3 regions of the Paenibacillus sp. MAHUQ-45 genome follow, and region 2 is predicted to be linked to each of the others. Evidence: riboswitches for the same ligand, from Rfam matches in the RefSeq annotation. Region 2 holds a riboswitch; each other region holds the start of a gene.
The links. Region 2 has a riboswitch for cyclic di-AMP ahead of AC3Y23_RS23510 (APC family permease). Riboswitches for the same ligand answer to the same signal wherever they lie in the genome.

Region 1 (12,231 bases), on a different contig from region 2:
TCTCTAATGTCGGGGAAGGTGCGAGAGAGAATTATAAGCGGGATGCTGTGACAAAAGCGCTGGAGACCGCGGTGGATGTTGCGCATTCGGTCCAATGCACGAGGGAAGAGCTTGTCGAGCTGTTTAAGGAAATCGTGGAGCGTAAATATAAAAGTCAGGAATGAAAGGTGGAAGGACTGAAATGGCACAATTGGCAATTGAGCTGCGAAATGTAAGCAAAAAAAGGCGCAATAAAACGATTGGACCGCTTAATCTGGGCCTGCCGCAGGGACATATCATCGCGCTTGTCGGTCAAAATGGCTCCGGTAAAAGCACTTTGCTGCAAATGCTCCTCCAACTGACGCATCCCGAGGAGGGTGAAATTCTCTGGTTCGACAAAACCCATAGCGAAGGTATACCGCTGGAGGTGCGCCAGACTATAGCTTATGTGCCAGAGAACTCACTAACCGAAGAGAATCACTGGAGTGCCGAGGAGGCCGCAGCCTTCCGCAGTCACTGGTACCCACAGTGGGATCAGCTTTACTTTCAGGAACTGATGAATACCTTTGAGGTTCCACGGAATATCAAGCTGGGCAAAATGTCCAAGGGGGAGCGCCGTAAGTTCGAGATTGCTGCAGTTCTGGCTGCAAAGCCTCAGTTGCTATTGCTCGATGAGCCTTCTTCCGGACTGGACCCTTTTGCCTGGAAAGCTATGATAGAGGCCTTGCGCAAATATATGGATCAGCATAACGCGACGATCCTGATCTCCACTCACATTGTCGATGAGGTAAGAAGGCTGGCCGATTATATTGTGCTTATGCACAGAGGCCAACTGCTAGGCATGGCAGATAAAGATAGCCTGTTTGGGGCTTGGAGCGAGGTATGGGTGAACGTGGCGGATGCAGAGGAACTTGCGGAACTGTCTGCCGAGCTGCCAGGAACACTGAATCATGCAATGGATGCCAAAGGGGTGGCCTCGTTCATTACCGGACAATTTGAGCAAATCGAGGAACGCTTGCACCATATGGGCGTAAAGGTACTTAAGAACCGCGTGCTGGAGTTGGATGAGATTTTGGGCTTATGGACACAGGGATATCGTCCAATTCTGGTTGATGACAAGAAAGGGGACTGAAAATGGAAGCTTTGAAGCTGGAGCAAGTAGTGAAGCAGTATGGAGAGAAAACCGCTGTAAATCAAATTAGCCTGAAGGTAAGTGAAGGGGAAATTTATGGATTGCTTGGCGCCAATGGTGCGGGCAAGACAACAACCATGCGTATGGTGCTGGGCCTGATTTATCCCGATGAAGGCAAGATTCTCTACAATGGAAAATCATTTAACAGTGAGCTTCAGCGCATCATGGGCTATCTGCCGGAGGAGCGTGGATTGTATCCAAAGGTGAAGGTTAGTGACCAGATTACTTATCTCGCCCAGCTTCGTGGTATGTCAAGGAGTGAGGCCGACAAGAGCCTACGCTACTGGCTGGACCGCTTCGAAGTCCCTGAATATTACAACAAGAAGATTGAAGAGCTTTCCAAAGGAAATCAGCAAAAGATGGGCTTTATCGCTGCGGTTGTCCATAAACCTCAAATCCTCATTCTCGATGAGGCTTTCAGTGGCCTGGACCCTGTAAATGTCGAACTGCTCAAAGATACCGTTAAGGAATTACGTGATCAAGGTACGAGTATCCTGTTCTCCACACACCGAATGGAGCATGTTGAAGAGCTTTGTCGCAATATCACCATTCTCGATCGCTCCAATACCGTGGTGCAAGGTGAGATCCGTGAGATCAAGAAGGGTTATCCACGCGAGCAAGTGCTGCTTCGCACCCCTGGTGAAGTTTCCGGTCTGGAGTCTATTGCAGGCGTAACGGCTGTGAAACGGCAGGAACGGGGTTATCTGCTAACGATCAGCGAGATTGACGCCGCACAGCGTATTTTGCAGCAGGCCATCGGGCAGGGCGAAGTAGAGCATTTTGAAATCAAGGAACCGACATTAAACCAAATCTTTATCCGGGCGGTGGGTGAATCCAATGAATAAGATGGGGACAATTATCGGCTTTACCTTTAGGAATAAAGTAAGAACGAAATCATTCATGATTACTACGTTGATTATCGTATTGCTGCTCAGTATCGGGATGAATATCCCGTACATGATTAAATTGTTCAAGGGTGATGATAGCGCTAGTGGTACGGCAGGAAGCGCCGCAGTGATTGGACTCGTAGCCGAGGGCGGAAATCCGGCAGCAGAACTGCTTAAGGCTTATAATCCTCCGGCAGGGATTCCGAAAATTACACTGAATTCTTATGCTGCTAGTGATGATCCGGAGCTAAAAAAAGCGCTGGACGATGAGAAGGTGCAGGGTTACCTCTCTCTGGGAACAGCATCCGCTTCAGGTCTGCAAGAAGTAACTTACTTCAGCCGTGATGGCAAGCTGAAAGGGGAAGTGCAGTCCTATCTGCAAGGGGCATTGCAGCAGGTTAACGCACAGCTTATCGCCGGAGATAAACTGACGCCAGAGCAGATCAGCGCGATGAATACGCCGGTAGCGATTGGAACCAAGCAGATTAGCACTACAGGTGAGGTAGAAGCGGAACCATCCCATCCCGCTATCAATTACGTGATAGTATATGTGCTTTTAATCCTGTTCTTTATGTCTATCATGATGACAGGCAATATGATTGCCGCAGAAGTTACCTCGGAAAAAAGCTCTCGTATTATGGAGATTCTGATCACAAGCGCTTCACCATTGGCGCAGATGTTCGGAAAGGTTATCGGGATTTTCCTGGTTGGATTAACGCAAATTGTAATTATCGCCGCGGCAATTGCCGCCAATCTGAAACTGCCGCATAATGCGACAATTATGAGCGACTTTGATTTAAATTTCAGTCAGTTTAATGTTGGTTTACTGACATATGGCATCATCTTGTATATTCTAGGCTACTTCCTCTTCGCCTTAATGTACGCAGCTGTTGGTTCCATTGTCAGCCGTACTGAGGATCTTGGTCAGGCGGTTATGCCGATTATGATGCTGGGCTTTGCAGCTTTCTACATCCCGTTGTTCAGCATCGCTAGTCCTGATACCCTGCTAGTCAAGGTAGCGAGCTTTGTACCGTTCACCTCTCCATTGACGCTGTTGCTGCGAATTGGTGTGGGGAGTATAGCATTGTGGGAAATTATCGTCTCGCTGGCAATTCTCCTGGTCACGACGTTCTTCTTTGGCTGGCTGGCCGCGAAGATCTACCGCACCGGTGTCCTGATGTACGGTAAGCGTCCTAGCATTAAGGAAATCAGAAAAGCAATGAAAGCTTACAAAATTTGATTTGGTTTCACCCATATCCGAAAGGGGATTGATGATAATGAATGCAAAAAACGTTCAGAAGACCAATGAAGAGAAATACCAGATCGGTACGTTCCTGTTCTTTTCCTCCATGCTCTGTTTTTTAAGTGTTCAGATGGACCCCGGAGATTCCGGGCTGCGGCTGGGATTCAAGATCGGAATGGGAATTTTGGGTGCAGTGGGCGCGGTATATGGGCTGTATCAGTACGGAAAGTTGCGTCAGAAAGAGAAACAATAATGATATTTGCTGAATGGATATGAATAGTACGATCCGGAGCCTACTATAATGTGGCTCCGTTTTTTTTACCCTAAAAGCCTCTACTATCGGATCATCCCATGCATTGACGTATACTCCCTTGCCACGCGGGTCACAATAAGGGCAACCTAATTTTGCTAAATGAGAGGTGGCTTCCATGCAACTGGTATCGGATTCCGGGAAATTGCTGGACGCTGATCTGCACAACAATATTCGCTCGATACGGGAAGCATTGGGGGACAGTCCGGATCTAATTGTTCGAGAGATGGTGTTGGCTGACCATTGGGGAGTGGCCTTGCTATACATGAACGGTCTGGCTGATCGCACGATGATCCAGACAGCTGTGCTGAAATCGCTGACGAATCTGGGGGCGTTAAAACCGGAGCAGGAGTCATCCTTCAGGGACGCCCCGCTGATCTATTTGAAGGAAAAAGCCCTTACCGTGGGTGACATTAGCTATCTCAATGGGATAGACACGCTGTTCACACATCTCTTGTCAGGAGATGCCATTCTTTTGCTCGACGGATATGCGGAAGGGCTCCGCATCGGGGTGACCGGACGCGAAGACCGGACCGTGGGCGAACCGACCTCCCAGCCGAGCATTCGTGGACCGATGGATGCTTTTACCGAGAATATTCAAACTAATATCTCACTGATCCGCCGGAGGATCAAGGACCCGCAGTTATGGCTTGAAATCCATCCGATTGGCACAATAACCAAGACCAGTGTCGCTATTATGTATCAGAAAAATATTGTGAGCGGGCAAATTCTTCAGGAAGTACGTAACCGACTGGATGCTATCGATATCGACGGTATTCTGGAGAGCGGCTATATCGAGGAATTTATTCAGGACAAGACCGCCACTCCATTCCCTACGGTATACAACAGTGAGCGCCCCGATACGATCGTGGCGGGAATACTGGAGGGGAAAGTAGCGATAATCATAGATGGTACGCCGTTTGTCCTGCTCGTTCCAGCACTCTTTGTTCATTTCTTGCAGACACCGGAAGACTACTATCAGCGCTCCGACATTAGCACCCTGATTCGGATGATTCGCTTTATGTCGTTTCTGATTGTCTTGCTCGCCCCGTCATTCTACATCGCTATTACAACCTTTCATCAGGAGATGTTGCCCACGAATCTACTGCTGAATCTGGCCGCGCAGCGGGAAGGTGTCCCCTTTCCGGCTTTTATTGAGGCGCTAATGATGGAGATCGTCTATGAAATTCTGCGGGAAGCCGGTATACGGATGCCAAGAACGGTGGGTCAGGCCGTATCCATTGTCGGCACACTCGTCATTGGGCAATCTGCGGTAGAAGCGGGTATTATCTCCGCGGCGATGGTCATTATCGTGTCTATTACGGCGATTTCGAGTTATGTCATTCCGGCGAATACAATGTCCATTTCTGTGCGAATGATCCGGTTCGTATTAATGGGGCTGGCTGCTTCATTTGGGCTATTCGGGATTCTGGTGGGGGTTATTATCCTGGTGCTGCACCTGAATACGCTCCGTTCCTTTGGCGTTCCTTATCTGAGTCCGCTGGCTCCGTTTAATCTGGATGCTCAGAAAGACTCGCTGTTCCGGTTGCCTTGGCCAGCTATGCGCAAACGGCCGAAGATGTACAATCGCAAGAACCTGGTGCGGCAATCACGCAAATAAATAGCTATCGTTGAGGTGCATCCATGAAGCGTATTACAGGGGGGATTTTAGCGGCAGTAATGATCCTTGTGCTGTTGACAGGGTGCTGGAGCCGCCGGGAATTGAATGAACTAGGCATTGTGTCGGGCATCGCAATCGATAAATCTAATGATCAGTACCAATTGACCGTACAGGTGGTTATACCGGATCAGGTGAATGGCCGTACAGGTAAGCAAAATACTCCGGTGGCGGTTTATAAGACGGTGGCACCGACCCTCTTTGAGGCCTTCCGCAAGCTGACAGAAACGAGCCCCCGAAAGATCTATACTGCCCACATCAGGACACTGGTTCTAAGTGAGGAGGTGGCTCGGGACGGCATTGCCAAAGTGATAGATATTCTGGTGCGTAATCCGGAGACAAGACCGGATTATTATGTATTAATCGCTAGGGATGCCTCTGCGGAAAATATTCTGAAAGTCCTGACACCGCTGGAGAAAATCCCCGCGGAGGCGTTATTCTACTCACTGGATACTTCAAACAAGGTTTGGGCACCGGTAGCTGCGGTGACTGTTGACACGTTGATTGACCAACTCATGACTACGGGAATGAGTCCTGTGCTGCCAGGGATTTCCCTTTTGGAGAATGACAGTAGGGATACTAAATCTGAGGATATGAGACTTATCGATCATCCGGTAAAACTGGGGTATTCAGGCATGGCAGTCTTCCGCAATGACAAGCTGATTGGATGGATGACCAAAGATGAAGGTAAAGGCTATAACTATATTAGGAACACGGTTAGCAGCACAGCAGGGCATTTGAAATGTCCGGATGGCAAGTATATCAGTCTTGAAATTATCCGTTCACACACGGAAATGAAAAGCCGCCTGGAGGCGGGTAAACCTGTCATTGAGATCAGCGCCAAAGTGGAAAGCAACATCGGGGAATTGGAGTGCAGTCTGAACATCAATGATCCAATGGTGCTAGAACAGCTGCAAGTTGCTGGAGAACAGGATCTTGAGGATTTGATGAGGCAATCGGTTGAAGCAGTCCAGCGCCGTTATAAAGTCGATGTTTTCGGTTTTGGACAGGTGATTTATAATGCCTACCCCAAGCTGTGGAAGAAGTTAGAGTCACAGTGGGATGATGAATTCCCCCATCTAAAAGTGGTGTACAAGGTGGATGCTCATATTCGTAACACTGGCATGATTGCTAATTCGATTGAGCGCCGGATGAAGGAGAAATAGACATGACTCTTACGACCATTGTCGTCGGTTTTTGTTCCCTTGCCATCGCTGCTTTCGAGCTCCCTCCCTTGATTAAGAAAGGCTGGGCGCGTGAAACATTAATTTTCATAGTCATGCTGGTTGCCGGGGCAATCGTCAGTATTGTGGCTTTAAAAGGAATCCAGACACCTAGTCCGATGCGGGTTCCTGAGCTGATCTACAAACCTTTGTATCGATGGATGGAGTACATTCTACAGGTAAAGGATGATTGAGGCATGGAAAATGGGAGAATCAGCTCCAGACAACTTGCTGTGCTGGTCATCTACTTTATTATTGGCGATATGTTGTTGATTCTGCCCTCACTCACGATATCCGCGGCTAAACAAGATGGATGGATCTCCGGAGGAATAGGCCTCTTGATCGGATGGCCGATTGCCTGGTTTCTGTACCGGTTCAGCCGCCTGTTTCCCAAGCTGACGATTATTCAATACAACCGGCGCCTCTTGGGGAGATGGATTGGGGGGTTGATTTCTTTATTTTACCTGTACTACTATTTGGTCACTACCGCGATGCTGCTTCGGGAAGCCGGTGATTTTCTCACTACGCAGATTTTTACGGAGACGCCCATCAATGCGATTCACTTCATGATGATCATTACGTTGGTGTGGGGGACCAAGAGTGGACTGGAAGCTATTGCCCGGTCGGGAGAGACTTTTTTCCCACTGTATATCTTTTTGTTTCTGGCCCTGTTCTTTCTGCTGCTTCCCCAGGCCGAATTATCCAGACTCCAACCTATAATGGGTGAGGGACTTCGGGCCATTACACATGGTTCATTATACAGCAGTACCTTCACGTTCTGTGAACTGAATGCTGTGCTGATGTTTCTTCCCTATGTAGTTACCAGCAAGACTACGGAAAGAGATTATTTGATCGGGGTTTTCCTTGGAGGGATGGCTATCTGCTCTATTATTCTGCTGGCCCTGCTGGTGATTGGACCGAATCTGGCCTCCAGCTATCTCTATACTACCTATGCTGCCGCACAAAAAATCAACGTGGGGAATTTTCTACAGCGAGTGGAGGCCATACTGGCTATCAATTGGATTTTATCGACATTTTTCAAGACTATTCTGGACTTCTATGCTTTCCTGCTCGGGACCGCTCAGCTCTTCAAGTTGCGTGATTATCGTCCGTTGTCGATTCCTGGCGGCATGCTCGTCTTTGGTTTGGCGTTTGCGATCACGACCAATACCGTATATTTCGATTATATTGTCGACTATTATATCTTCTGGGATTTCACCTGTGCGCTAGTCCTTCCGCTGATGCTTTATATGGTGTACAAATTCAGAAGTAAGGAGATGTTCCAACAGTAAGCTGGGCTGTATTTCTATTCACGGTTTACAGAATGGAATAATAGGCGCTGGGCGTTCCAGTTCTGAACCTGTTGTCGTTCCCGGATACATGTGTAATCGTAATCCGAATCATACGCCGCACGACTTCCTTTTGTAAAAAGAGAAATTATTTCATAGTACCGTCTATCCACGGAATTCCGGCAACCAAGGGAAAGAAAGTGGACTAAAAGCATGTTTATTAGCCGTTATGAGGCATTTATCTTCCTCAAGCCCCTCTTTTCGTATTTGAGCGGAAGACGTGTCAAAATCTTGGAGTTCCGCGCTTTTGGGAAAAACAACCCCGAAATATATAAAAAATTCGATAATCGTGACAAAAACGTGAAAATAGGAGAAATAGAGAGATTGAACATTAAGAAAACGCTACCCAATATGAAAAGGGTTTTCTTTATGCATTATTTTGGCATCCTTGGCGTTTTACAAGAATTCCTGCATGAGAGTATGATTACATCTGTTTCAACCACAACCGAATAGTTGATCCGCTTAATTTCCGTCAAGGAAAGCGGGGGAACCAACAATCGGCAGCCGATGTGAGAGTCGGAAGCCGGTTATGGGGTGAATCCTGTATGGATGCAGCTAGTCATGCATCTGTATGGGTAGGGCGACTCTCACCGCCCGAATCCGTCAGCTAACCTCGTAAGCGTATGGAGAGAGGATGAGTGCAATGTGACCGTTAGCGAGCCACAGAGGAGATCCTTTGTGGTTTTTTGCTGTGCTTTTATAAGCAAAACGCTTGTAAGGCAGCGTCTGGTGACGTGACACAGCCACACACGGCTGTGCCCGAAAATGACGATAGGTCACGTTCCTTTCGGAGATTTTCGTTGCCTCCTTGTTGTTGTGCAAGAGCAGGAGGGGATAAGAGATATGGCGGATCAGATGGAATATGTGCTGGTATGCGCACCTACAAAGGCTGGCGAGCATTTTATCAAGATATTGAAATTCAGAGGCATTCAGGTAGCTGGACTAACGAACAATCAAGAGGAAAAGACCCGTTTAGAGGAATTGGGAGTTGAGAACACTGTTTTAGTAGATACTCGCCATCAGAAAACGTGGTTTCGTCCATCCTTTCCTGTAGGCAAGGTGTATTTGTTCGAGAGCAGTTTCCCGCTGTGTTGTCGTTACATCCAAATGTGCCGGGCCTGGACAACACAGCCCATCTTTGTAATTACCACTTCCTTGAACCCCAGATTGGTCTATACAAGACTGGGCGCAAGTTATGTCATCTATTCCCACAGCGGGGATGCCGTTTTTTTAGTGGACCAAACTTCCTGTGATCAGGGATAACAAAAGGGGCTGGAAACGATGCTGGATCTGTATATGATCGCCGCACTGGCCGTTACGTACGGCTTGTTCTATGGATTTGTACAATGGTGTTCAGGTGTAGTCGAGGATGCAGGGGGGAATGAGCGGTGATTGTGATTATTGCTGTGACCTTGCTGCTGTTCATCTATCTGGTCTATGCGCTGATTAACCCGGAGAAATTTTAGCTATATCTAACGCGAGAAATAAGAACAGAAATAGAAGCCTTGCTAAGGAGGGACATTCATGGGCATTCTGCAAATGGTCGTTGTGATCGTAATCCTGCTGCTTCTGGTGAAGCCAGTGGGCACCTATGTATATCATGTATTTTCAGGTGAGCCTAACCGTACGGATAAATGGTTTGGTCGTACAGAGAATGGCATCTATCGCCTCATTGGGCTGAAGAAGCGCGAAGGAATGTCCTGGAAGAAATATGCGCTCAGCTTTATTTTAACAAATATCGTGCTGGTAGCCTTCAGTTATATCATTTTGCGGGTGCAGCAGGGACTGCCGCTTAACCCGAATGGAATCGCAGATATGGAGCAGACGCTTACGTTCAATACGGTCATCAGCTTTATGACGAACACGAATCTGCAGCATTACAGCGGAGAGACCGGCCTGTCGTATTTCTCGCAAATGGCTGTGATTACGATGATGATGTTCACCTCTGCTGCCAGCGGCTTCTCTGTGGCGATCGCTTTTGTCAGAGGGATCACGGGGCGGGAGTTGGTGGGGAACTTTTTTGAAGACTTTGTAAAAGCACATGTGCGGATCTTTCTGCCTCTCGCATTGCTGGTATCGCTGATTCTGGTCGGCCTGCATGTGCCGCAGACGCTGAAGCCGACGCTTGAGGTCACTACACTTGAGGGCCAGGTGCAGCATATTGCGATAGGGCCTGTGGCTTCGCTGGAATCGATCAAACATCTTGGGACGAACGGTGGTGGCTTCTTCGGGGCCAACTCCTCTCATCCTTTCGAGAATCCAAGTCCGCTTACGAACGTGCTGGAAATTCTCTCGATGTGGATGCTGCCTGCGGCTCTGCCATATACGTATGGCTTGTTTGCCAAAAACAAACGTCAGGGCTGGGTGATTTTTACCGCGATGATGACGCTCTTCGTGCTGCTGCTGGGACTGAACTATTATGCTGAGACCCGTGGGAATCCGGCGATTAACGCCTTCGGTATCGATTCCTCGCAGGGCAGTATGGAAGGCAAGGAGGTTCGTTTTGGTATACCGCAATCCTCCCTGTTCACTACGGTGACAACCGCGGCGACCACAGGCAGTGTTAACAATATGCATGACACGCTGACACCGCTCGGCGGAATTACACCGCTGGCGCTCATGATGCTGAATAATGTGTTTGGCGGCAAGGGTGTCGGGCTGATTAATATGCTGATGTATGCGATTATGGGTGTTTTCCTGAGTGGACTTATGGTCGGCAGAACTCCGGAATTCCTCGGAAGGAAGATCGAAGCCAGGGAGATGAAGCTAATCGCTATCGCGATCCTGATTCACCCGCTCATAATCCTGGTACCGACCGCGGGGGCCTTCCTGACCGAGCTGGGCAAAGGCTCAATTACCAATCCGGGCTTTCATGGCCTGACCCAGGTGTTATATGAATATGTCTCTTCGGCCGCGAATAATGGATCTGGATTTGAGGGACTGGTGGACAATACCTCCTTCTGGAATATAACGACCGGGATCGTTATGCTGCTGGGCCGATACGTCTCTGTGATCGCTATGCTGGCGGTTGCCGGGTCCCTGCTGCGCAAGAACACTGTACCAGAGACGACCGGAACCTTCCGGACAGATAATGGCTTGTTCACCGGCATCCTGATTGGTACGGTTCTGATCATCGGTGCGTTGACCTTTTTACCAGTCATTGTGCTTGGCCCGATTGCTGAGTACTTGACCTTGCGGTAAGCAGTGGCTGTCCATAGCTAGCTTTGCTAGGCAAAGCTTTGAAAGAGAGGGAGAACAAGATGAGTACTGCCAAAAGAAAAAAGCTGCTGACCGGACCGATACTCCTCAGCGCTGTAAAAGATAGTTTTGTGAAATTGAACCCGGTGACGCTGATGAAGAATCCAGTCATGTTCGTCGTCGAGATCGGTACCATCATCGTTCTGTTTATGGTGCTGGTACCCGGATACTTTCATGCTGAGCAGTCGATGGGCTTCAACATTACGGTATTCTGCATTTTGCTGTTTACCGTTCTGTTCGCCAACTTCGCAGAAGCCCTCGCTGAAGGCCGCGGAAAGGCCCAGGCAGATTCACTGAAGAAGACCAAACAGGATATTACGGCCAATAAACTGGTGGGAACAGCGACCAAGACGGTTTCTTCCTCTGAGCTGCGCAAAGGCGATATCGTGGTCGTCAGCCAAGGGGAACTTATCCCGGGTGACGGTGAGGTCATTGAGGGACTGGCTTCAGTAGATGAATCGGCCATTACCGGTGAGTCAGCACCTGTCATCAAAGAAGCGGGCGGCGATTTTGGTTCTGTTACCGGCGGTACACGTGTCGTGAGCGATGAGATTAAGGTGCGGATTACAAGTGATCCGGGGGAATCGTTTCTGGACCGGATGATCTCCTTGGTGGAAGGGGCCAAACGTCAGAAGACGCCGAACGAAATTGCGCTGAACACACTCTTGATCAGTCTGACGATTATCTTTCTGATTGTCGTCGTTACCCTGCGGCCGATAGCGGGATACTTGAACATTGAGCTTGATATTCCGGTCATGATTGCCCTGCTGGTCTGCCTGATCCCGACAACAATCGGCGGACTGCTCTCGGCGATCGGCATAGCGGGTATGGACCGGGTCACCCAGTTCAACGTGCTCGCTATGTCCGGGAAAGCGGTGGAAGCTGCCGGAGACATCAATACGATGATCCTGGATAAGACCGGAACCATTACCTTCGGGAACCGGATGGCGAGTGAATTTGTGCCGGTGGGCCAAGAGACGGAAGTCGATCTAACGGCCTGGGCGGCGATAAGCTCTCTGAAGGACGAGACGCCTGAAGGGCGGTCCGTCATTGAACTTGCCAAGAAGCTGGAACGCAGCTATGACAGCAGTCTTGGAGACGGCGGCGAATTT
Region 2 (6,683 bases):
TTCTTTAATTATATAATTTTAAAATATTATACTACGCCCGTCCACAAAGGACAGAAAGGAACGATCCTTGAGCAAACCTAAGAAGAAGAGTCCAGCGGCTTCTCAGATGAGCAATCAGAAGAGAAACCGCGACGAACAAGAAAAACAGAAACAGACGAACAGAATGTTTGTTATTGGTACGATTGCCTTTGTAGTCATTATTTTTGTAGTCCTATTTATGATGGCAGCGAAGGATTCTTCCTCCACCACTACAGCGGCAGAACCAACGAGCTTCAATTACAGTGAGCTGCCTAGACTGGGTAAAGAGGATGCGCCGGTCAAAATTGTAGAGTTTGGAGACTTCAAATGTCCCGCTTGTGCCCAATTCACGGGGTTAATCAAACCGCAAATCGTGAAGGAACTGGTTGAGCCAGGAAAAGCCTCTTTTTATTTTGTGAATATGGCCTTTATCGGTCCTGATTCCGAAACAGCTTCACTCGCCGCTCTGTCCATTTATCATCAGAATGCCGATGAGTTCTGGAAGTTCTTTGATGCTGTATATGCAAATCAAGGAGATGAGAATGCCAAGTGGGCTACTGAGGATTATCTGGTAGGCTTAGCTGAGAAGGAAAAGCTGAACATTGATTTGGAGCTGCTACGTAAGGATATTAAGGAACGTACGTATTATGACGAGTTGCAAAGAGACATCAAGACAGCTTCCGACGCAGGGGTTAATAATACGCCAACCATCTTCATTAATGGCGTGAAGTCCGCAGAACCGTTTAACTTTGACGCCATTTCGGCGGAAGTAAATACTGCAGCCAAAGCGGCGGAGGCCAAGTGAAATGAATAAATTCTCCCTATTTTGCCGCCGTAACGCTCTTTACCTGGCCTGGTTTGTGTCAGTGGTGGCCGTGGCAGGCAGCCTTTATTTAAGCGAGGTTCTAAAGTATGAGCCCTGTAAGCTCTGCTGGTTCCAGCGCATCTTTATGTATCCTCAGTTATTTCTGCTAGGGATCGCTACGTACCGGGGAGACAAGCGCATTATTCCTTATGTGTTGCCGCTGAGCATTATTGGGGGAAGCATTTCACTGTATCACTATGCAGAACAGAAGATTCCTGCTCTAAGTAAGATTATTCCCTGCACAGTGGGAGTACCTTGTAACAAAGATTATTTGAATTATTTTGGTTTTATCACCATTCCGTTTATGGCGCTTATCGCCTTTACTTTGATCACGATTTTGCTCTGGTTCGGCCGCAAGCCGCTGGAGCAGGAAACAGAAGAAGCATAAGCAAGTACAACCAATAAATATTCCCTGCTGTTTCGTCACAAATAACGTAAAAATGTTATAAAAACACGGGCTGAAGGGATAATAGAAGAGAATGAAAGAGCGGACAGTTCCCGATATAAAATTTGCGGGTTTTGAATGTTTTTTCATTCTTTTTTCATTTTTTTCACCGCTTTACTGGATGCACTTTGTAGACTAATATTAGACCTTGTGAGAAGTTGAATATGCGCTGAATTTTCCTAGGAAAAACGGGGGAACCAATCTTGGCAGAGCGTTGCCAAAGGGGTGAATCGGAACGGGCCTATACGGCCGAACCGTAGGGCTACCACAGCCCGAATCCGCCAGCTAACCTCGTAAGCAAAGGTGGGATAATGACCATGCCCCAGGCATGCGGATCATTTCCGTATGCTTGTTTTTGTGCCTGCATTTATGAAATCCACCCGTGAAAACGGCGCACGGTATGACCGATTCAACTCACAAAGAGAGGAACTGTTTCTACAATGGTAAGCAAAGTAAAACGACTTTTGATCGGACGTCCGATGAAATCCAACGAACTCGATCATGAAAAGTTATCCAAGGTGAAAGCACTGGCTGTTCTGTCTTCAGATGCGCTCTCGTCTGTGGCCTACGGAACGGAACAAATTCTGATTGTACTGGTCGCTGCAGGGTTCACCGCGATCTGGTACTCACTGCCAATTGCACTTGCCGTATTGGGCCTGCTGGCGATTCTGATTTTATCTTACCGGCAGACGATCTTTGCTTATCCACAAGGCGGCGGTGCTTATATCGTAGCTAAGAACAATCTAGGCGTTCCGACCGGGCTTTTGGCTGGCGGCTCTTTGTTAGTGGATTACATTCTAACGGTTGCAGTAAGTGCTTCAGCAGGTACAGATGCGATTACATCGGCTTTTCCAAGCTTGCATGGTCATACCGTTCTTATTGCAGTTACCGTAATTATCATTCTAACGATACTTAATCTACGCGGTGTAACCGAATCCGCATCCTTTATCGCTGTTCCGGTATACCTGTTTGTTATTTCCATTTTCGTCTTAATTATTTCAGGGGTTATAAAATATGCTACGGGCGGTGCTCATGCTCATGTTCCCGAGATCGGGACGGCGGTATCCAATGTCAGCTTGTTCTTGCTCCTGAAGGCGTTTAGCTCCGGCTGTTCAGCATTGACGGGGGTCGAGGCAGTATCTAACGCGATTCCGAACTTTAAAGCGCCTGCTGAGAAAAATGCGGCAAAAACCCTGATGGCCATGGGCATCATTCTGGGGATCATGTTCACGGGCATAACCGTCCTGGCTTACTGGTATGGCATTGTGCCTGACGAGAAAGCTACTGTTGTATCCCAGATCACGGAATCCACCTTTGGACGCGGTGTGCTGTATTTCTTCATTCAAGGGATTACCGCTGTTATATTGTTCCTGGCAGCGAATACCGCTTACTCAGCGTTCCCGCTGCTTGCCTGCATGTTCGCTAAAGACAAATACATGCCGCATGCGTTCATGGTCCGTGGTGACCGGCTCGGTTTCTCGAATGGGATTATTTTCCTCGGTGTGATGTCTGCACTCTTGGTAGCGGCATTTCACGGGAATACAGAAGGATTGATCCCGCTGTATGCTGTCGGTGTGTTCATTCCGTTTACACTGTCGCAGCTCGGCATGATGGTTCGCTGGTATAAATTGAAGCCGACAGGCTGGAAAAGTAAATTTGCTGTCAATACCATCGGCATGCTGACGACATTGACGATTACGCTTATTTTTATCATCACCAAATTCTCCAGTGTGTGGATGGCCTTTATCTTCCTGCCAATTGTAATGTTCGTGTTCTACCGCATACATGGTCACTACATGAATACAGCGGATCAGCTGCGTATCTGTCTCGACAAAGATAAACCAGTTATTAAAGGAAGCACCGTGGTTGTGCCGGTAGCTGGCGTTACTCGTGCCGTTCTGCATTCGCTCAGCTACGCCAAGTCGTTAACGGATAATGTGGTTGCTGTGTACGTCGGCTTTGATGAAGAGGAGATTCACCGGATGGAGCAGAAGTGGGAAGAATGGAATCCGGGTGTGCGGTTGATCGTCCTGCGCTCCAGGTACCGTAGCATTATCCGCCCGCTGCTTAAGTTCATCGATACCGTGGAGTGGAAGACCGCTTCAACGGATCATATCACGATCTTGATTCCGCAGTTCATTACGAAGCATTGGTGGCAGGCTCTGTTGCACAATCAGACCAGTTTTCTGATTCGTTCCTACTTAATGAACCAAAAGGATGTTGTGGTCGCCACAGTACCTTATCATTTGAACAAATAGCTCGGAAGTAGTTGTACTCTATAAGAGAAGTCGCGATGCGGCTTCTTTTTTATTTTGTATTGTTTGTGTCAAAGAGCGCTAACCGTGCAGAATTTTTAATATTTATGTTGACATGGATAATGAGAATCAATATCATTTAAAAGAGTTAAGATAAGAGGGAATGACTCTAGAATATGAGGGAAGTGCATACAAGGGGGATCTTGAATATTTGCATTAAAAAGAAATAAAGCTGGCAGTACAAAGCTGGCGATGGCGAGTTTAGCAGCTCTGATGCTGATCTGGATGGATCTGCTGAAGTTTTTCGTCATTAGGATATTGTACATATTTCATATATTTGCGATAATGAGAATGATTCTTGTTATTACTCATTAACGAGACAAGTCGTTGAACGGCTTCATCTCAGGATTCGAATTCTATAGATTATACCAATATATAGTGGCTGTAATCGGCGCACCTTATTATTTATACTTATTAGTCAAGTCAAGAGCTTAATATACTATGCAAATCCAATAATAACGGGCATCCCCCGAAAAACTACAGGGAGTGAAGATCATGTCAGAACGTTTGAATACAGAACAGCTAAGTATCGGGTACTCGGAAGCCACTATCGTCAAGGGATTGAACTTGACACTTCCAACAGGGAAAATAACAGCGCTGGTTGGGGCTAACGGCTCCGGGAAGTCGACGATTCTAAAGACGATGGCACGGATCATGAAGCCGAAGAGCGGCAGTGTAATGCTGGACGGCAAATCCATTCATAATCTCTCCACCAAAGAAGTAGCTCGTCAGCTGGCGATTTTGCCACAGAATCCAACAGCACCAGACGGACTTACCGTAGCGGAATTGGTCAGCTACGGACGTTATCCGCATCAGAAGGGCTTTGGTACATTGACACCGGAAGATCGTGCGATTATCTCTAATGCGATCACTGAGACCGGTATGGCGGACTTCCATGACCGCCCGATTGATCGTCTCTCCGGGGGACAACGTCAGCGGGCTTGGATTGCCATGGCATTGGCTCAAGAGACAGATATCCTGTTCCTGGATGAACCGACAACGTTCCTTGATATGGCGCATCAATTGGAAGTGCTGCAATTGCTGCAAAAGCTGAATGAAGAGAAGGGCCGTACCATCATCATGGTGGTTCACGATTTGAACCATGCTTCCCGCTACGCTCAGCATATGGTGGCGATCAAGTCCGGTACAGTGATTAGCGAAGGAGCACCCGTTGACGTAATGACCCCACCGGTCTTGCGTGAAGTATTCGGAATCGAGGCCGATATCGTACCTGATCCGCGCACGGGCGTGCCGTTGTGCCTTCCGTATGAGCTTGCAGCCTACAAAGCTGTTGGATTATAGCAGCCTTGAGGCGGAAAAAGGTCATATTGCCATAAAATCATCCATAATATGAATATATGTATAGAAGAACAGGCTCCCGTCATTGACAAGGGAGCCTGTTCGTTGTTAAAGTTGTGGTTGCCTGATCATCTACCCTTATATCTTAAGTAGTGATTAGTTTGGCATATTCGATTGCAGAAGCCTGAATTTCTTCATCTGTAATGGTCATTGCGCCACCGAGAACGAAGTAAGGCTGTAGTTTCGTGCCAATGAGATTGGAAGTAGCTTCAATAGGTCTAAGCAGCTCTTCAATACTGAATTTGTTATACCCGGTTGGTGAATAAGCTTCCTTGTTGCCGCCGGTAGACAATGCAATCTGCAATTCCTTGCCATGCAGCTTATTGCCGTTCTCGCCATAAGCCCAGCCGTAGGTAAGTACGGAATCAAACCATTTTTTTAAAAGCGGCGGTGTGCTGTACCAATAGAAGGGATATTGAAGCACAATGCGGTCATACTGTTCTACCAGCTTCTGCTCACGCTCCACATCAATAGTCTCCGAAGGGTACGTTTCATAAAGATTGTGCACTGTAACATCTGTATTCGCTTTGAGGTATTCCTGCCAGTATTTATTGATCTTGGACTGTTCAAGGTTGGGGTGTGCTACGATAACTAAAGTTGACATGAGTTAACTTCCTTTCCATAATGAAATTAATTTTTAATGGTTGACCTGTAATCATTATAGTTACATGTTTATGTCCCGTCAAGCGGGTTTATTTCTATTCCATCAAAGGGGTATGCAATATGAATATCAGTAAAGTTCAGGACGATCTGCAAGCGCTGGTCACAGCAGGCGTCGTTAAAAGTAATGAAGAATTAAAGGACCGGGTCTTTACCAAAATGGGGGGAAGAGCAGATATACTGGCAGCTCCCGCTACTTATGAGGAAATTCAGAAAATTGTTACATATGCGAATGAGCAGCATATTCCGCTCACGGTACTTGGCAATGGCTCCAATGTCATTATTCGCGACGGGGGAATACGCGGCATTGTGCTGCAGACCTCGGACCTGACAGGCATGGAAGTGCGTGACGGACTGTTGTATGCAGAATGCGGTGCCAAAATTATTGATGTATCGCGCTATGCGTTGGATCAGGGATTGGCGGGTCTAGAGTTTGCTTGCGGTATCCCTGGCACAGTAGGAGGCGCTCTTTATATGAACGCAGGAGCCTACGGTGGTGAGGTCAAAGATGTACTACACAGCGCTGTTGTCTTGAACAAGGCCGGTGAACTGATTACGCTTCAGGGTGACCAAATGCAGTGGGGATACCGGAAGAGCATCTTCTCAAGCGGCGAATACGTTGTTCTGGAGGCACGGTTTGCTCTTCAGCCGGGGGAAGCTACAGCCATCAAGTCGGTTATGGATGAACTGACGTTCCTTAGGGAATCGAAACAGCCGCTGGAATATCCATCATGTGGCAGTGTCTTCAAGCGTCCTCCAGGACGGTTTGCCGGGCAGTTGATCCAGGAAAGCGGGCTTCAGGGAACTCGCATTGGAGGTGCCGAGGTGTCCCGTAAGCACGCTGGTTTTATCGTAAATGTTGATCACGCCACGGCCAGCAACTATATCGGTCTGATCCAGCATGTCAGAGAAATCGTGAAGGATAAATTTGGTGTAGAGCTGGAAACCGAAGTGGAGATTATCGGCGAAGAGTAGTGAAATATGGAATAAGAGGCTGCGGGCAAGTATCCGTAGCCTCTTT
Region 3 (12,231 bases), on a different contig from region 2:
CGGATGATGGAGACTTCAACCCGGCGGTTCTTCGCACGTCCTGCAGCAGTAGAGTTATCCGCGATAGGATGGTATTCTCCGTAACCGATCGGACTGAATTTCTTCGGATCGAGATTAGGGTTAAGCAACAGAATCTTCATAAAGTGCAAGGCCCGATCCACACTGAGATCCCAGTTGGAGGAATAGCTGGTGTTGGAAATCGGGATATTGTCCGTGTGTCCCTGAACAACTACATCGTAGTCGGGGAATTGCTGCAGCATCGTTGAGATGGACTTGGCCAGCTGCCTCGATTCATCCTTGACTACGGCCTGTCCGGAAGCGAACAGGGCATTGTCACTGATGGTAATCATCAGCTGGGACTGGTTCAGCTTGGTGCTGAGCAGATCGGTCAGTCCATTGTTCTTGATATATTGATCGAACTGCTTCTTGAGCTTCTCGAGGTCTTCCTGTTCCTTCTGGCGCAGCTTGGCCATTTCTGCTTCTCCCGTGTTCTTGGAGACGACATTGTTCATCTTCTCGCTCTTTCCCTGGTCCAGATTACTCTCGGAAGGTGTTGCTGCCCGTTCTGTCAGCACGCCGGTTCCGCCGTTCAGAACGGAACTAAAGGCTTGGGCCATTTCTTCGAACTTTCTGGCATCGGTAGCGCTCATGGCATACATAACGAGGAACAAGGCGACAAGCAGGGTCATGAGGTCAGAATACGGCAGCAGCCAAGATTCGTCGGCATGCTCCTCATGTTCCTCGTGTCTAGTCTTTTTGCTCACTCGAACCTTCCTCCTTATCCAGCAGCTTGGCGCGTTCCGTAGGCGTCAGGAAGACTGCCAGTTTTTGATTTATCGCAATCGTGGAGACCCCGGATTGAATGGACAGTAGACCTTCTACCATCATTAGGCGGACATCCATCTCTTGCTTGGAGAGCCGCTTGAGCTTGTTGGCAATCGGGTGCCACAGCACGTATCCTGTGAAAATACCCAATACGGTAGCGATAAATGCTCCGCCGATAGCGTGGGCGAGCTTTTCCATCTCAGTCATGTCCGCAAGTGCAGCGATAAGTCCGATTACGGCTCCGAGTACCCCCAGCGTAGGCGCGTACATACCAGCCTGGGAGAAGATCAGTGCACCGGCTTTATGACGATCTTCAGTAGCACGGATATCCTCCATAAGTACATCGCGAACGAATTCCTGATCGTTACCATCGATAATCATCCGCATGCCGTTCCGGAGGAAACCATCCTCTATTTCATCAACCTTGGACTCCAGAGCCAGCAGGCCTTCACGGCGTGTGATGGATGCCCAGTCCATAAATGTAGTAATTAGTTCCGCTTTGCTGACCAGTTTCTTTTTAACAAAGATCATTTTAAACAAGCTTGGTACCTTTTTGATTTCTGAAAATGGAAAAGCCATAAAGATTGAAGCGGCGGTACCCAATAAAATAATTAAGTAAGCAGCGGGAGTGGCCAAACTCTGGATGGGAGCGCCCTTCAGCACCATCCCGAAAAGAACAGAGACCAGACCAAAGACTAGACCGATTATTGTTGAGATTTCCATTATGCACCTCGTCCATGAGATTTAAGAAGTGATCCGACGTAGCCGCGTTAATCATCCTTGAAGCGCGGCGGGGCATCTTAACCCAAACGGAATAACTTATATTCTTATTTATCGACATCATTCCCTTTTTTGTGAAGTCATTTTTTCGGCTATAATGGAGAAGGTAAGTTATTATTCATCAGTGAAGAAAACGGAGTGATACACATGGGCGTTAAACATGGCAGAGATTATGCAGAAATCCTGAACGATTTGACCGAAGCAGTCGGGCGTATTACCGACGGATTTTTATTTTTTGAAATGGACCCGGAGGAATGGCAGGAGCTGCCACAGGAGTCGAAGCTTGAGGTATGGGAAGCGCTTGCTGAGGATCTGTTCTATGCACTTGGCAATGAACCGGTCATTGAGGTGGGAAGCGGGGTTGTGATCTACGACAAGGATACACACCGGATCAACGTTTTGCTCGGCGAAGAGGACTTGGCTTCTGTTGTCCTCGTTTAATAGGAATCTAGCAGAGCGGAATTTGCCGCAGTCTGCCGCCCGTGGTAAAATTGACGGAGCGAAGTACTATTTACCGGGATTGAAGAATACAATTAAACCGAAAATTGTCTTTATCCTGGCACATCCCTTGGACCTCAGAAGCTAAGGGATGTTTTATTTAAACAAGCAAAGAGACAAGGCGATCGGAACTTTGCTACTAATTAAGTAAGGGAGGTAACAATGTGCTGCTTACAGAGGAAGAATTGATCGAGCAGATCGGCAAGCTGGAAGGCTGGAAGCTGGTGAAAAACACGATTACGCGCAAATATATGTTCAGCGATTATATGAAGGGCATAGCCTTTGTCGATGCGGTGGCTGCCATTGCTGAGGCTTTTGACCACCATCCACATATTACAATTGATTATAAAGCGGTCACGCTTCGCCTGACGACACATGATGAGGGCGGAATTACGCCACTGGACATTCGTGGTGCACAGGAGTTTAACGAGGCCTTTGAGAAGGCGCGCTAGCCTGTCGTGTAGTCTTTTGAGATAACATTGTATAAGAAGGCTCATAAATGCGAAAAAAGCCCGTGCAGCAGGATGTAAATCCCGGCACGGGCGTATTTGTGTAGTCTCTCAAGGGAGTTTTACTTCTTCTCAGCCAGCCATGTGGCCACGTTCGCAATCTCCTCCGGCGCCAGCTTTTCCTTGAAGGAAGGCATTTGGCCCCGTCCTTTGGTCACTATACTGTAAATCCCGGCAGCGTCATGCTGGCCACCTTCATTCTTCAAGCTGGGTCCTACCCCGCCTTGAAGCTGATCGCCATGGCAGGTGATACAATTGGCTTTCACAGTCGCTTCTGCCTTGGCGGCATCAAGCTGAATTTCAGGCATAGTAGGTTTGTTCTGTTCCGCGACCTCTTCTTTACCTGGAAGTGTGAACATTAGAACTACCGCAAAGGCACAGGCGGCAAAAAACAATCCGCTCATGATCCATTTTTGCATCCCCAATCGTCCCTTCTATGTAAGCTGCTTCCTACATTATAGCGGAAGGTGAAGCGTTATCATAGCATTTGTGGCAAAAAAATGAACGACTAAGCGATACTTGCCTAAAGTTCCTGTAACAGAGCATCATTTCTCATAGACCATACAATAAAATGGTTTACTTCCAGTAGGTGTCATTCGTTCATAAGTGTCTGTAATGGTAAAGCCGCTTTTTTGATAAGTACGAATGGCTCGCTGATTCCAGGTCAGCACCTCCAGATCAACCTCCCGCTCAGGATAGCGCCGAACTGCAGCCTGGACAATGGCCCGGACAAAGTATTGGCCCATTCCGTGACCACAGAGCTCTGGACGCATACCGACCCCCAGGCGTACCACACCTTCCATTGGGAACAGCTGTGCGAAGCCACAGAGATCGCCCTCATCGTTAAGTACAGACACATATTGCTGGCTTCGCAGCTGTGGATCGCCAAACTCAATACCAAGCTCCTCCATCTGCTTCCAAGGCATCCAGCCATATATATTGTAAGGAGGCTCATAGCTCCAGTGGCAGATGTCTTCGGCATGACTGGTCTCCATCGGTACCACATGGAATGTAACAGGTGAATGAATCATAGGGTCGTGAGACCTCCTTTCCATAGGGCAATGCTCTATAATTTAATTATATACAAAAGTCATAAGATCAGGCGCAGGAAGTCAGGAATTTGTTGTTTGATGAATTTCAGAAGGGGTAATGAAGAGTAACAGAGATGACAAAAAAGCCCTTCTCCAGATTTCAGTGAAATCGGGAAAAGGACTTACGTATGACTTATAAATTATTGTACATCGTCAAAATCTTGAGAGTCCGTGGCAAGCGCCTGATAAGCATCTGTGCTCATAATGCGTTTGGCACCCACATAACGACTAACATAATAGCTCTCACTCAGTGAGCTGATTGTTACACCGCGAGAGGATGAAGCATGGGCAAATTTGCCTTCGCCGACATAAACGCCAACGTGGGAAATGCCTTTACCACTAGTATTGAAGAATACCAGGTCGCCTGCTCTCAGTTCGTCACGGGACACCGTGGAGCCCATCTGATATTGGGAACCGGATTGGTGTGGCAGGTCAATGCCGATCTTGTTGAAGACATACATTGTAAAACCGGAGCAATCAAATCCGCTTGTAGATGTGCCACCAGATACGTACTTGGTACCAATAGCCTTGTCAATCACCTTATCCATCTTGGAATCGGCGAAAGCGCTTCCTGCTCCAACAGCTGTAAGCATCATAGAAAAGCCTAGTACTGCCGCTGCCAATTTCTTCTTCAAAAGTGTAAACCCCTTCCAATGCCTACGAGGTTAGCTTAAGGGTTCGGTTGAAGGTCCCCTATGACCCCTCTCTGAACAGGAGGTCAATTCACCCAAAGTGGTTCCCCCGTTTCCCTAATAGTTAGGGAACTCGGCATATACTGTTGATTAGAATTAGACTGCTATATGAATACATGACAAAACCTTATAAAAAGGTGACTCAATAATTACAAAAATGTTACTAAAAACTCACTGCGCTAATTGTAACAAACACAGCGTCGCTTGGCAATCATTTATAGCATATTTGTGCGCAAAAAATGTGATTTTAAGAGCGGATTCTCCCTAGTAACGCTAAAAATAGAGAACAAAACAAAATTTCCATAATTTATTGAGTTTTTTGGCGTAAAGATGATTCATCTGCTCTCTAAAGGTGTATACGTATACTATAAAATAGGAAAAACCCGGAAATCGATGATGATAACCATCAAGACTCCGGGCATAGCATAGATATGAAGTTAAATGGAATGTTCGTAGTACAGAGGTTAGTTTAGTCGTAGGCAACCGATTTATAAGCAGTTGTGCTCATGACTCGTTTGGCACCGATGTAGCGATCAGCCCAGTATTTCTGACTCAGTGAGCTAATAATGACACCGTGTGAAGACGATGATTGAGCAAATTTACCATTGCCGACGAAGATGCCTACATGAGATACACCGTTGCCAAGTGTGTTGAAGAATACGAGGTCTCCGGGCCGCATTTGACTGCGAGAGACGGAGGTACCTGCGTTATATTGCGATTGGGATGTGCGCGGCAACGAAATGCCGATGCTTTTGTATACATATGTAGTGAATCCAGAACAATCAAATCCGGCTGTGCTTGTCCCTCCAGTTTTATAGGAGGTTCCGAGGGTTTTTGTGATGACCGTGTCCATTTTGGAATCTGCTGAAGCACTGTTGGTTCCGATTCCGATGGCGAGGGCCAGGCCCAGTGTGGCTGTAACAATGATTTTCTTAAAATTCTGTCTGTTCAAAAGATGTACTCCTTCCAAGGCCTGCGAGGTTAGCTTAAGGGTTCGGTAGAAGGTCCCCTATGATCCCTCTCTTACGAGATCAATTCACCCAAAATATGGTTCCCCCACTTCCCGGTGCAAGGAATTCGGCGTTTTATGCACCCAAAGTGACGTATCGACATGATATAAACGAAGTTATTAAGAAATGCCTGCAAAAGATTACAAAGTTGTTACTAGTAGTACAGAAGCCATTGTATCAAACCCGTAACCATTTTGCAAATCGCGCTGCTGAGGATGACCAAAAAGAGTCGCCGCTCCTGTTTAACCAGGAACAGTGACTCTTCTAAATATGCCCTAAGGGGCGGAATTATTATGGAAATGCTTTACTTCTCCATAGGTCATATTGGGCCGCAATGCCCCACAATTTGAACAGTGTAGACGGGAGTGGAAGGAGTTGGCGGATTAGGAGTGCAGGTAGGCCTGGGAAGTAAATAATCCCTAAGACGTAGATCACCAAGAGCAGCAGACTGCCTGCTCCCAGCACGAGCGATACCCCAATTGCGGTGAGGAAGCACCGCAGGGCGATCAGCAGGGAGGAGAACATACCGGTCCCGGCCGTATAGCCGAATTGCATGTACAAGAGCAGCAAGCGGATAACGTATACGTAGGCGAACCAAGCCAGAACATAGGGAATGCCGTTCAGTAGCACCTTATAATCCATTAAAGACGAGAGCAGCAGTGTATATATCTTGGGTGCGAACCAGTAGACAGGCAGGAGGGAGAGTAACCACTCTACCAGGCTGAAGATCAGCACAGACAGACCATGCTTTTTCATGCCGGGAAAAAAGAACAGGCCGCGTTCTCCTGAGCGCTCCTGATGCAACTCATGCAGTAGACCCGCCCGGATCAACGGGGAAATGAGCAGTCGCAGCACGGTCAACCCCAATAACAGCCACAACCAGCGCTGTATAGCAGGGTCGGAGGTAAGGCTATGCTGGCCCTCGATGTAGAATAGCAGTCGGCCCATTCCGCTGCCTCCCGCGTTGTGGTCGGGGTAGCGCAGGAGGACTGATACTACGGCCTCCCGTACGAAACCATATATAAAATAGCCCCAGAGTAGCCGGTAGATGAATAGCAGGATCAGAATATAAGTTTGCTCCTTCATACTTTGCCAGCCGCGAATAATTGATGTTTTCAAGCCCATTCACCTCACCAGACCAGAGTTCCAAGCACAGTTTCAAGCAGTTTCGACAATGTTAGCGTCCAGCGGGAGAGGGTATCCGGCTTGATCTCCGCCAGCCTGAAATTGTTGATATGTTTGTTCTCCAGCAGCAGGGTGTGCTGGGGATCGATCTCTGCCGACAGTAGCGGGGAGCTGGAGAATAACTGGAACGATGTATTCTTTTTGCTCCCATTCCAGACTCGCTCCACGGTGTGGCCATCAGAGAAGGTAAATCTAATGGGGACATTAGCGTAGTGACTGCCCCTGTTGCTTACCTTTACGATGGATTCGTAGCCTTGGCCGGTGCCAGTATTTTCTTTGGTGTGCATCTGGATGTCGTCTATCGAGAAGTCAGGGGCTCCACCGTCGTAGATGTAAAGATCGAAATAGCTTTGCCATGATTTCTTGGTCACGTTCTCTACAACCTTTTGAAAGTCACGGGTAGAGGGATGACGGAACCGGTACTTATTCGCATAGGTGGACAGGATGGTATCCATAGTTTTAGTACCGACCTGCCGTTCGATGTCTTTCAGTACCAATTTGCCGCGGATGTACACATTTTGTGTGTAAGAGTCTGCTCCGCTGTATCTCCAGGTTTCCAGTGTGAGGGCCTCCGGAGAGGTTACCAGGCTGGCCTGAATGGGCAGATTGGCCATTACACCATACTCTTGCTCCATAAGGCGGTCTTCAGCATAGGAGGTGAAGCTCTCGTCCAGCCAGGCTTCCTCAAACTCGTTGCTGGCCATCATGCCATAGAAATATTGATGACCTATCTCGTGAACGACTGTTCGTTCCAATGAGGTGTCTGGAGAGGCCTCGGAAGCGCCGAAGGCCGTAATCAGTGTCGGATATTCCATTCCCCCAGCCCCGTTGGCGCCCTTGGGCGGAACTACTATTGAAAGAGTGGAATAAGGATATGGCCCGTACCATTTACTGAAGGCGCTTAGAGCAGCCTTAGCAGCTTGGAAATAACGCTCCTTAAGATCTTTATGCAGTGGATCCAGATATAGCTTGATTCGCACGCCGGGAACCTCTGGTGTGGAGAAGGCCTCTTCGGCAACCACAAAATCAGGGGAGGCAGCCCAGGCAAAATCATGAACGTCGTCAGCGTAGAATTGGTAAATTTTCTGATTCTGCTTCAATTTAGCGGTCTTCACCGGGAATCCGGTGGCAGCGACGGTATATTCGGGAGGCACAGTTATCGTCACATTGTATATGCCAAAATCACTGTAGAATTCCGATGTCCCGTGGTATTGGTGCAGATTCCAGCCTTCCTGGCCCACTCCGCGGGTTCCGGCGGGCTCATAGGCACTAATCTTGGGAAACCATTGCCCGGCCATAACGAAGTCCCCTGAGATCCCCATCCGGGCGAATACTTTGGGCAGCTTGACCTCAAATTGCAGTCGGAGGGTCACACTTTCCCCTCCGTTCACAGGTTCAGGCAGATGTACTTTCATCAATGTGCGATCATTAATATTACCGTCATCGGGCTGAACATACTGCACTCTTTGGATGAGAGATGTACCCTCTGTGGTTCGTAGATCCGTTAGGGTCATGCTGCCGAATCCGTTATCGGGCATCTTGTCGCCTCGCAGCTCACCACCGGATTCTTTCATAAAAGTCGTATTGCGGGATTCAAAGGCATTGGGGTAGAGATGAAAATACAGATCGCTCACCGGCTTGCGGCCGGGATGGTTCCAGGTTACTGTCTCCGCGCCTTTTAATGTGCCTGTCGCCGGATCAAGCTTCACGTCGATATGGTACTCGGCGACTCTTTGGCTCAGCGGCTCTGACACAGGAACGGGTGCGGGTGCGTTCTCCGGGAATGTCTGCTGTGCGGTGCCATTGCCGGGCGAGGCTGCCAGGGACTTGGCCGCTTTTTGGGCAGACATGTCTGCCAAGGCAGGGCTTGCACCCGGGTAGCCCCACAAGCTCCCGCCCAGCAGCGTTAGGGCGGCCAGGGCCAGAATGCTGATTTTGGTTCGAAATGTCGGTGGCTTCATACTGTGATTCCCTCCCGTTGACAAGCATCTACGGGATGTATATGTTTGCAATCGCCGGATTATTAGCTAAAATTAAATTATTCGTAAGAGGAAGGACGTGCATCTGTGGATAACACGAAACCGGAAGGCAAGAAACAGATTGCCTTGAATATTGTCAACGCGAAGAGTAAACATAAAGGGTTTGGTGCGGGTTCAATTGATCTGAACAATGTGTCTCCCGTCATTATTGATAACGGCGAAGCAATCATTGATATCGGGGCTATGCACGCCAAGAGCAAGGTGGAGAAGGGCATTAAGTTCTCCATGAACCGTGAGGATGTCCCGAACGGCAGACAGGTATGGGTAGTATGGGTGGCTGTAGATCGGACACCTGAGGGTCAGCACTATGCCGGAATTACAGCTTGTGAGATGTGGATTGATACCGAAGCCCGCCGCGGGTGGAAGATTTTAGCGGATCATGTGAACAAACTCGATTCTGCGCTAAAACGGAAAGTTATCGTGGAAGGGCTTGGCGATTCGGAAAAGACGGCGCTGAAATCACTGCTTATTTCGCATAATGAAGAGTGGTGGGAAGCTTCGAGGGAAGAGTTAAAGGTGGCACTGTCGTAATAACCTTCAGAGTGTTGCTGGATCGATCCTCTACCAAGCGGACATCGCAGCAAAAGGCTGCATCTCCTGTACTATCGGGGATGCAGCCTTTTTAGTATTACATAAATGTTAATAGAGAGAAGTGCAGCGAATCAGGCACATCTAATGACGTGGATTCCTTTCGATACAGCCGATCAGCCGATCTTGGATTGCCGCGGAGTATTAAGCTTGCGCTTGAGTTGGCTCACCCGCGCTTGGCTGATCCCCAAAATCTCGGCAAGCTCCTTCTGATTGGCGAATGGATGCTCTTCGATGGCCCGCTCCAGTCGCTGTGTCATCTCTTCCGTCTTCTTCCGTTTCACACTGCTGCCAGGATCGACGGTAGCCTGAGGAAGGAGCGGAGAAGGTTCTGGCTCCTGCGGAAGACGCTCCGGGTCACCGAGTTCTTTCAGGCAACTGTTGCAGATGAATTGATCTTTATAATAGCTCACTTGGTCCAAACTTCTGCAAAAGGTGCATTCTGTGGAGGTGTACTTTCTAAGTACAATAACATCCTCATTCATAATAAAAAATTCGATAGGATCCCCAATGTCGATATTGCGTGTCATGCGGATTTCCACGGGGACCACAATTCTCCCCAGACTGTCCAAATTCCGAATCATACCCGTATCTTTCATACCATGTCCCTCATTCACATGTTTAGATTTGGCGTTTCTTTTATTATAACAGAAATGTAAATTATTAGAATAGGGGGAGCGTATACGTGAAGTGAACCTGCCGGTTGTCGTCGTAAGACATCCAAGCAAAGGACAACGTATTGCCGGAACGTCCGGTGTACTCGAGCCGGTCACCGGGGTAGTCAAAATCCCATTCCGGGTATTGCTCCAACCAGGCTTGGTCCTCTGCTCCTAGAAACTGAGTATAGAGTGCCGTACTTTCCCCGCTCTTGCGATCAATCAGGAACAGTGTTCCTTTCAGATATGGACGCACAAGCAGGAACTCCTCTTCGATCGCTTCGAGGGCAAAGGCATCGTCAATACCGGTGAGCTCTGCCAAATTGTATGTCTTGAAAATATGACCGTCCGGATTGACCAAGTACAGGATACTTCCATTCATCATGACCAAATTTCCTTGATAGGCAGAGACACTCTCCTTCATCCCGAGATTACGCATGCCCCCGTAACTGCTCACGGCCTGGCCAACCAGACGCCCCTCGTGGAGCAGAATACGATAGTTGCTGACATGAATATGTGGCTCGCCAAAGGCATTATTAAGATCGAGCACATAGCTTGTGCTGTTCACCGTACGCGCGTTGAGAGAGGTCCAATCCAGTTGACGAACATTAGCGATTCCTGCCCGAACAGGCCGCCTCCCGCTTGATCCGCTGTAGATAACCCCCTTCTCCTTATGTAGCCAGAACACTTCCCGCCCAGATACCGCTTTGAGATAACGCTCAGTGTATGGAACAATAACATCAAGCTTGCCGTCCCAGCCCACCGGAAGACTAAAGGCTTTGGAGAACAGGGTGGCCGGTACGTAGGTCACGCCATCTCTGATGAGTGTAGGTGCACCTAGACTGATCACCTTATTGTCCACCGTGTAGGCCTTTGCTTGTCCAATCTTTAAGCTAAGTGCCTGATAAAGACCGGTGACCTCAATGCTGGATTTGTCTGCGTTCCACAGCACGTGGAGATCGAGCAACGGGGCGACTTCTTTTAAAGGCAGATAGATGGCGCCTTGCTGATGGAAGCCGGCATGTTCCAGTGAGCGCCTGGTTTGTTCTGTTGGTGTAGCCGGAGAGACAGTAGCCGATCTTGTGTCAGCCGGAGCTGCTAGAGCAGAGCCTGAAACCAACGAGCAATCCACGCTTGCGATAAAGATGATTGCGGCCCCATAGACTGCCAGCTTCGAGGGGACCATGGACAGACCTCCTTTATAAGGATAAGGAATATTAAGAAGACATCTTCTGTCTGTACGCAGAGGTTGTTTAAATAAAAACCTCTCCGATTCAAAGGTCCAAAGGGAGAGGTGGTTTGGGGTTCTATTCTTTTATACCCAATTTTGGGCTGACGAAACGCTAAAATCCAATTCTTTATACCCAATTTATGGGCTTGAATTTTTTTAACTCCGCTAAACTTGGCTAGTATACTCTGGATGGGGTCGGGCAGACCTAATTCATCCACCAGCGCTTGATATCCTGCCATAAGGAGCGCCCTTCACCGGGATCACCCTTTCCGGGAGTCGTTTCTTCCGCTTGGTGGGCCTTTTCTCCTGCCCCGTGCTGATCGCAATATGCTGTGGGCTCTGTGCCGCTGATGAAGGTTTCCAGTACCTTATCTGGACATTCAGCTGTAGCCAACTTGCCGGATTGCTTATCAATATAGACACTAACTATACCGTCGGGAATTGGAAAAATCTTGGGCGGGACGTTCTCCAGCGCTTTCTCTGTGTACTGGGCGAAAATCGGGGCAGCGCGCCTGCCATCGGTCGTTGCGATATCCCGGCCTTTGTCGTACCCGACCCAGACAGCCGTCGACAATTCGGGGGTGAAGCCGACCATCCAGCCATCAGTATCGGTTGTGCCGGTCTTTCCGGCAACAGGGCGTTTGATGATGGAGGCCACACGGTTCCCGGTGCCCCCTGTCTCGAACACGCCCTCCATCAGCCGGGTCAACACGTAAGCTGCTGCCGGCTCGACTACCACTTCTCCCTGAGACTGAGGTGCTTCGTACAGAACGCTCCCCTTGGCGTCTGTGATCTTCAGGATAGCTGTCGCGGGCATCCGGACCCCGCCGCCGCCGATCACAGCGAAGGCAGAGGCCATTTCCAGGGGGCTGACTGGTGAGGTGCCCAGCGCCAGGGAAGGCACGTGCTGCAGCGGGCTTTTGATCCCCATATCCGCAGCCATCTCGGCGACTTTGTCCGCTCCGATCTTAATGATCGTATTCACGGCATAAATATTGTCCGAGGCAGCAATCGCCTGGCGCATATTGATTTCACCCAGATACTTGTCACCAAAATTACGGGGCTGGTAGGTCTTGCGGTTATTGTCATAATGGAACAGAGTTGGCTGGCTGTTGAACACTGAGAGC

Region 1: another riboswitch for cyclic di-AMP. It lies ahead of AC3Y23_RS25795 (hypothetical protein); the one in region 2 lies ahead of AC3Y23_RS23510 (APC family permease).
Region 3: another riboswitch for cyclic di-AMP. It lies ahead of AC3Y23_RS28610 (C40 family peptidase); the one in region 2 lies ahead of AC3Y23_RS23510 (APC family permease).

What each region holds. Positions count from the first base shown of each region.
Region 1 is NZ_JBYUPV010000016.1:22,977-35,207, reverse strand. Features, by position in the region: gene AC3Y23_RS25845 (GntR family transcriptional regulator) at 1-164, shown strand, start outside; gene AC3Y23_RS25840 (ATP-binding cassette domain-containing protein) at 182-1,111, shown strand; gene AC3Y23_RS25835 (ABC transporter ATP-binding protein) at 1,114-2,016, shown strand; gene AC3Y23_RS25830 (ABC transporter permease) at 2,009-3,298, shown strand; gene AC3Y23_RS25825 (hypothetical protein) at 3,336-3,554, shown strand; gene AC3Y23_RS25820 (spore germination protein) at 3,730-5,232, shown strand; gene AC3Y23_RS25815 (Ger(x)C family spore germination protein) at 5,256-6,455, shown strand; gene AC3Y23_RS25810 (hypothetical protein) at 6,458-6,706, shown strand; gene AC3Y23_RS25805 (GerAB/ArcD/ProY family transporter) at 6,710-7,804, shown strand; gene AC3Y23_RS25800 (hypothetical protein) at 8,015-8,314, shown strand; cyclic di-AMP (ydaO/yuaA leader) riboswitch at 8,311-8,499, shown strand; gene AC3Y23_RS25795 (hypothetical protein) at 8,705-9,124, shown strand; gene kdpF (K(+)-transporting ATPase subunit F) at 9,250-9,327, shown strand; gene kdpA (potassium-transporting ATPase subunit KdpA) at 9,386-11,062, shown strand; gene kdpB (potassium-transporting ATPase subunit KdpB) at 11,122-12,231, shown strand, end outside.
Region 2 is NZ_JBYUPV010000013.1:37,074-43,756, reverse strand. Features, by position in the region: gene AC3Y23_RS23520 (DsbA family protein) at 107-823, shown strand; gene AC3Y23_RS23515 (disulfide oxidoreductase) at 825-1,271, shown strand; cyclic di-AMP (ydaO/yuaA leader) riboswitch at 1,486-1,643, shown strand; gene AC3Y23_RS23510 (APC family permease) at 1,769-3,586, shown strand; gene AC3Y23_RS23505 (ABC transporter ATP-binding protein) at 4,139-4,945, shown strand; gene AC3Y23_RS23500 (NAD(P)H-dependent oxidoreductase) at 5,088-5,606, opposite strand; gene murB (UDP-N-acetylmuramate dehydrogenase) at 5,726-6,637, shown strand.
Region 3 is NZ_JBYUPV010000024.1:12,427-24,657, forward strand. Features, by position in the region: gene motB (flagellar motor protein MotB) at 1-764, opposite strand, end outside; gene motA (flagellar motor stator protein MotA) at 748-1,548, opposite strand; gene AC3Y23_RS28590 (hypothetical protein) at 1,753-2,046, shown strand; gene AC3Y23_RS28595 (4a-hydroxytetrahydrobiopterin dehydratase) at 2,268-2,555, shown strand; gene AC3Y23_RS28600 (c-type cytochrome) at 2,675-3,031, opposite strand; gene AC3Y23_RS28605 (GNAT family N-acetyltransferase) at 3,158-3,643, opposite strand; gene AC3Y23_RS28610 (C40 family peptidase) at 3,844-4,338, opposite strand; cyclic di-AMP (ydaO/yuaA leader) riboswitch at 4,343-4,484, opposite strand; gene AC3Y23_RS28615 (C40 family peptidase) at 4,865-5,347, opposite strand; cyclic di-AMP (ydaO/yuaA leader) riboswitch at 5,351-5,488, opposite strand; gene AC3Y23_RS28620 (hypothetical protein) at 5,697-6,524, opposite strand; gene AC3Y23_RS28625 (M1 family metallopeptidase) at 6,536-8,551, opposite strand; gene AC3Y23_RS28630 (YwhD family protein) at 8,657-9,160, shown strand; gene AC3Y23_RS28635 (AbrB/MazE/SpoVT family DNA-binding domain-containing protein) at 9,334-9,816, opposite strand; gene AC3Y23_RS28640 (copper amine oxidase N-terminal domain-containing protein) at 9,881-11,059, opposite strand; gene AC3Y23_RS28645 (transglycosylase domain-containing protein) at 11,310-12,231, opposite strand, start outside.